DNA from 2 places in the Streptomyces sp. NPDC086077 genome. Region 1 is predicted to be linked to the other one. Evidence: riboswitches for the same ligand, from Rfam matches in the RefSeq annotation. Region 1 holds a riboswitch; the other holds the start of a gene.

Region 1 (3,198 bases):
CACGGTGGCGATCGGGGGAACCCATGACGCAGGTGCACGACCACGGCGGCGGCGTACGGTCCCTGAAGGTCCCCATCCCGGGCAACCCCCTCGGCCACACCCTCGTGCACGTCGTCGACACCGACGCCGGCCCGGTGCTGATCGACACCGGCTGGGACGATCCGGCGTCCTGGGACACCCTCGCCGCGGGGCTCGCGGCGTGCGGCACCTCGGCCGCCGAGGTGCACGGCGTGGTCGTCACCCACCACCACCCCGACCACCACGGCCTGTCGGGCCGGGTGCGGGAGGCGTCGGGGGCGTGGATCGCGATGCACGCGGCGGACGCGGCGGTGGTGCGCCGCACGCACGAGGCCCGTCCCGAGCACTGGTTCTCGTACATGGCGGACAAGCTCACCGCGGCCGGCGCCCCCGAGGCCCACATCGCCCCCCTGCGCACCGCCCGCGGCCGCCTCCCCGGCCTCTCCCCCGCCCTCCCCGACCGCGAGATCGTCCCCGGCGAGCTGCTCGACCTCCCCGGCCGCCGGCTGCGCGCGATCTGGACGCCGGGCCACACGCCGGGCCATGTCTGCCTGCACCTGGAGGAGGAGCACCCTGCCCGGCTCCCGGGCCACGGCCGCCTGTTCTCCGGCGACCACGTGCTGCCCGGGATCACCCCGCACATCGGCCTGTACGAGGACCCGGACGACACGACCGTCACCGACCCGCTCGGCGACTACCTGGCCTCCCTGGAGCGCGTCGCCCGCCTCGGGCCCGCCGAGGTCCTCCCGGCGCACCAGCACGCCTTCACCGACGCCCCTGCCCGGGTGGCGGAGTTGCTCACCCATCACGAGGCGCGTCTCACCGGTCTGCTGGTGCTCCTGACCGAGCCCCTCACCCCCTGGCAGCTCGCCGAGCGCATGGACTGGAACCGCCCCTGGGCCCATATCCCCTACGGTTCCCGCAACATCGCCGTCTCTGAGGCGGAGGCCCATCTGCGCCGCCTGGTGAAGCTGGGGCGGGCGGAGGCGGTGCCGGGGAGCGATCCGGTCACGTACGTGGCGGTCTGAGGCCTTCGCGGCACCTGGACGAGCCCGCGCCGGACCTCCGGTGGATTCGGCCCGGTCCCCGGACGACGGCGGCCACCGCCGCTCGTACTTCCTGCCCCCTTCTCTCATCCCTTGTCCTCCACGGGAGTTCGCATGGCGTGGCCGCGACTACGGCGCCGCGGGGCCGTGCCGCCGCCCGCCGTGCCGGGGCCGTGCGCGCTCGGCCGGCACACGGCCACGAGTCCGGCCCGGTCGGCCGCTGCCGTGCGGCGGGCCTGGTCAGGACCCGCGCCTAGCCCCGGCCGGGTGTGACCGGCGCCCCACGGGGGGTTCGGCTACGGGCGGGTAGAGTGGCCCGGTCGTCATCACACCCGTACGGGGGAAAGCCGGTGCAAATCCGGCGCTGACCCGCAACCGTGAGCAGCCGAGGCTGTGAGCCGGACCGCCCCGCACGGAAGCGTGACCGGCTCAAGTGCACCGGCAACCGGCCGGTGTACGGCACCGTCGAGGTATACGGAGCCGAGCCGCCCGGGGGTTGCCCGTGCTGCGCGGCTCCCCCGCAGGGAGAGGCACCCGCCGATCATGAACGTCGTCCGCCGCAGCGCAGCGGCCCTGGCCGTCACCGCAGTGATCGGTGCCGCCGCGACCCCGGTCGCCCACGCCGCGAGCCCCTCGCCGTCGCTGCCCTCGGGCCTGTACGGCACGGGCGACCCGACCTACGACGGCGTGTGGCGCCAGTCGCTCGCCCTGCTCGCCCAGGACGCCGTCGGCGTGCGGCCCGCCGCCTCGGCCGTGGACTGGCTCGCCGGACAGCAGTGCGCCGACGGCGCGTTCGCGCCGTACCGCGCCGACACCGCCAAAGCCTGCGACGCCAGGACGCCGGTCGACACCAACATGACCTCCGCCGCCGTGCAGGCGCTCGCCGCGCTCGGCGGGCACGACGCCGTCACCGGCAAGGCCGTCACGTGGCTGAAGTCCGCGCAGAACAAGGACGGCGGCTGGGGCTACACCGCCGGCAGCCCCAGCGACGCCAACTCGACCTCCCTGGTGATCGGCGCCCTCTCCGCCGCCGGCGAACAGCCGAACGACGTCGTCAAGGGCGGCAGGTCTCCCTTCGACGCCCTGCTGACGTTCGCCATACCGTGCGACGACGACAAGGGCGCCGGCGCCTTCGCCTACCAGCCGGACGAGAAGGGTGCCCTCGCCGCCAACGCGGACGCCACCGCGGCCGGTGTGCTGGGCGCGCTCGGCAAGGGCCTGACCGCCGAGGCCGCCGGCACCGGGGCCGCGCCCTCCTGCACCGACGGCGACGACCTCACCCCCGAGCAGGCCGCCGCGAACGGCGCCTCCTACCTCTCCGACGCGCTCGCCGCGGACGGCCACCTCATGTCGGCGCTCGCCGGTGCCGAGGACCAGCCGGACTACGGCAACACCGCCGACGCCGTCGTGGCCCTCGCCGCCCAGGGTGGTGCCGAGCAGGCGGCCGGGCCCCTCAAGTGGCTTGAGCGGAACGCCACCACGTGGGCCAGGCAGAGCGGCCCCGCCGCCCACGCCCAGCTGATCCTCGCCGCGCACGCGGCCGGCGCCGACCCGCGCGACTTCGGCGGCACGGACCTCGTGCGGCTGCTGGGCGCGTCGGGGCCCGCCCCGCAGGCCGCGAAGCAGACCGCCGCCGCGGACAGCGACGCCAAGTCCGAGTCGGAGGACGGCTTCGGTGTCTGGTGGTACGTCGGCGTCTGCCTGGTCGCCGGTGTCGGCATCGGCTTCCTGCTCAGCGGCCGGAACCGGAAGCAGCAGCCGTGACACGCCGTGCGGCGCTCCTGTTCACCGCTCTCCTGATCGCCCTGGCGGGCGGCACGGGCCCGGCCCAGGCCACCGGCTACCGCTACTGGTCGTTCTGGGAGCGCGACGGCGAGGCGTGGACGTACGCCACCCAGGGTCCCTCCACCGCCCGCCCCGCCGACGGCTCCGTCCAGGGCTTCCGCTTCGCCGTCAGCGAGGACTCCCAGGACGCCTCCCAGCCGCGCGGCGAGGCCGGCTTCACGACGATCTGCGCCGGCACCCCCGCGCGGGACGGCCAGAAGCGGGTGGCCCTGGTCATCGACTTCGGCACGGCGTCGGACGCCCCCTCCGGCGAGACCCCGCCCGCGTCCCGCACGGCCTGCGCCCGGCT
Region 2 (3,198 bases), on a different contig from region 1:
GGGAAGCGACTTCTTCGCCAGGCCCTTCCTCTCGGCCTCGCGGTAAGCCGCGTCGAACTCCTCGCCCCACAGGTCGACCAGTTCGGGCACGTCCGACGGCGAGAACAGCGACCACGGCGCGTCCGCGTTCACCCGCCGCATGAACTCGTCCGGGATCCAGTGCGCGAGGTTGAGGTTGTGCGTGCGGCGGGCGTCCTCACCGGTGTTGTCCCGCAGCTCAAGGAACTCCTCGATGTCGGAGTGCCAGGTCTCCAGGTAGACGGCGGCCGCACCCTTGCGCCGGCCACCCTGGTTCACGGCGGCGACCGAGGCGTCCAGCGTCTTCAGGAACGGGACGATGCCGTTGGAGTGACCGTTGGTGCCGCGGATCAGGGAGCCGCGGGAGCGGATCCGGGAGTACGAGAGGCCGATGCCGCCGGCGTGCTTGGAGAGCCGGGCGACCTGGTGGTAGCGCTCGTAGAGGGAGTCCAGCTCGTCCTTGGGGGAGTCCAGCAGGTAGCAGGACGACATCTGGGGGTGCCGGGTGCCGGAGTTGAAGAGGGTGGGGGACGAGGGGAGGTAGTCGAGGCGGCTCATGAGCCCGTAGAGCGCGGCGACTTCGTCCAGCGACCGGGTGGTGTCGTCCTCGGCGAGACCCGCGGCGACGCGCAGCATGAAGTACTGGGGCGTCTCGACGACCTTGCGGGTGATCGGGTGCCGGAGCAGGTAGCGGCTGTGCAGGGTGCGCAGGCCGAAGTAGCCGAAGCGGTCGTCGGCGTTCCGGTCGATCAGGGTGTCCAGGCGGTCGGCGTGCAGGCGCACGAACGCGGCCGTACGGTCGGCGATCAGCCCTTCCCGGTGCCCCACGGCGACGGACTCCGTGAAGGACGTGACGCCCTGGGAGGCGGCCTCGGCGGCGATGGAGCCGGTCAGCAGCCGCGCGGCGAGACGGGAGTAGGCGGGGTCCTCGGAGATCAGGCCGGCGGCGGCCTCCGTGGCCAGCTCCCGCAGTTCGCTCTCGTCCGCCCGGGCGGAACGGCCACGCAGCGCGGCGGCGGCGACCCGGCCGGGATCGGCGTCGGGGAGGTCGGCGGTCAGCTCGGTCAGGGTCCGCAGCAACGCGGTTCCGGGACCGTCGGGTTCCACTTCCACCGTTGTCGCTGCGGCCGGTTCGGCTGGCGCGATGGTCACGTGGGGCTCTCCCTCGCTCGGCACGGGGCCTTGCGGAGGGCAGGGGGCAGCACACGAGCGCACAGGGCGTCGCGTCCACCGGCCCATTCCACGAGACCCGGACGTCAGGGCGCCCGAGCCGGACGGCCGGGCGCGCTGTCGGCAGGTCCTCGGACTGACCAGGCGGGCACCCCCTTTTCAGGGCGGACACACGCAAGTACACCGTTGCGGGACAGTTCCGGATTCGCACCGGATTCCCCTGCGGCGACAGCGAGCATGAGCATACATCTAGTGCCGGGTGCCGACGGCACCCCCATATGTTGTGTCGCCGATGACTTCAGAGCGTCAACTGGTAGGTGAGAAGCGTGATGTCGTCGAGGTCCGGGAGGGGGTTCCAGTCGCGCTCCGGGGTGCGGGTGAAGCCCAGTCGTTCGTAGATGCGGTGGGCGCTGCGCATGGTCCGCTGGGTCGACAGGACGATCCCGGTGCAGCCCTCGACGGCGCGGGCGCGGTCGAGACAGGCGCGCACGAGGGCCTCGCCGACGCCTCGGCCGCGGGCCTCCCGGGCGACGGCGAGCATACGGATCTCGGCCTCCGAGGGGCCGGCTATGTCGGCCATGGGGCCGCCGGACGGGACGAAGGTGACGCCTCCCAGGACACGTTGGCGCTCGACGGCCACGAGTACCTCCGCGGCGGCGGCGCGCTTGGCGACGTCTCGCAGTTCGCCGAGGTACTCGTCGTGCTCGCCGAAGTCCAGAAGGCCGTCCTGGAGGTAGGCCTGCGCGGTGATCTCGCCGAGACCGGCGAACTCGGCGTGGCGCGCGGGGCGGATTTCGATGTCCATGGGGGGAGTGTGTACGACAGCGGGCCGCCGTGTGGCTCAGTGCCGGCGGCCCGCTGCGGGTTGTCCGTGGGCTGGTCGTGCAGTCCCCGCGCCCCTACGGGGCGCGTCTCAGTGGGCGGCTCCCGCCGTCGCCGGCGGCAGCTCCACCTGGACTCCCGGGTCGCCGGCGTCCGCCGTGTAGTCCCCGGGCTTCGTCTCGTCGACGCCCTCGGGGGCCTTCACGGCCTTCAGGACGAAGGTGAGGACCACCGTGACCACCAGGTTCAGGACGAACGCCGTGAGGCCGATGTACCCGATCTCGCCGATGCCGGGGATCTCCGCCGAGGAGCCGCCGAAGTGCTTCTGCGTCGGGGAGGCGACGCCGTACGCCGCGACCGTGCCGTAGGTCATGCCGACCGCCCAGCCTGCCAGCAGCGCCCAGCGGTGGAACCAGCGGGTGAACAGGCCGCCGACCAGGGCGGGCATGGTCTGCAGTATCCAGATGCCGCCCAGCAGCTGGAAGTTGATCGCGACCGTCTTGTCCATCCCGAGGACGAAGACGAGGGCGCCGACCTTCACCAGCAGGGACACCAGCTTGGAGACCTTGGTCTCCTGCGCGGGCGTGGCGTCCGGCTTGAGGAAGTCCTTGTAGATGTTGCGGGTGAAGAGGTTGGCCGCCGCGATCGACATGATGGCCGCCGGGACCAGCGCGCCGATGCCGATCGCCGCGAACGCGACGCCGGTGAACCAGTCCGGGAACATGGTCTCGAACAGCTGGGGGATCGCCAGCTGGCCGTTCTCGACCTTGATGCCGGCCGCGATCGCCATGAAGCCGAGCAGGCCCAGCAGGCCCAGCATCAGCGAGTACAGCGGCAGGATCGTGGAGTTGCGGCGGATCACGTCCCGGCTGCGGCTGGACAGCACGGCCGTGACGCTGTGCGGGTACATGAACAGGGCGAGCGCCGAGCCCAGTGCCAGCGTGGCGTACGTCCACTGCGAGGCGGCGGTCGGCACCAGTCCGCCCGCACCGGCCTCCGTGTACTTGTCGTTCGCCGCGGCGAAGATGTCGTCGAAGCCGCCCAGCTTGATCGGGATGTAGATGATGGCGACGGCGATCACGATGTAGATCAGCGCGTCCTTGACGAACGCGATCAGGGCCGGCGCCCGCAGACCCGACGAGTACGTGTACGCGGCCAGCACACCGAAGGCGATCAGCAGCGGCAGGT

Evidence for each region. A riboswitch is a leader RNA that binds a small molecule or an ion and turns the genes downstream of it on or off. The one in region 1 is predicted to bind cobalamin.
Region 2: another riboswitch for cobalamin. It lies ahead of AB0O67_RS35710 (ribonucleoside-diphosphate reductase subunit alpha); the one in region 1 lies ahead of AB0O67_RS03635 (prenyltransferase/squalene oxidase repeat-containing protein).

The regions. Positions count from the first base shown of each region.
Region 1 is NZ_JBFBJT010000007.1:34,726-37,923, forward strand. Features, by position in the region: gene AB0O67_RS03630 (MBL fold metallo-hydrolase) at 24-1,046, shown strand; cobalamin riboswitch at 1,365-1,490, shown strand; gene AB0O67_RS03635 (prenyltransferase/squalene oxidase repeat-containing protein) at 1,608-2,828, shown strand; gene AB0O67_RS03640 (SCO2322 family protein) at 2,825-3,198, shown strand, end outside.
Region 2 is NZ_JBFBJT010000240.1:3,274-6,471, forward strand. Features, by position in the region: gene AB0O67_RS35710 (ribonucleoside-diphosphate reductase subunit alpha) at 1-1,170, opposite strand, end outside; cobalamin riboswitch at 1,293-1,470, opposite strand; gene AB0O67_RS35715 (GNAT family N-acetyltransferase) at 1,487-1,993, opposite strand; gene mctP (monocarboxylate uptake permease MctP) at 2,102-3,198, opposite strand, start outside.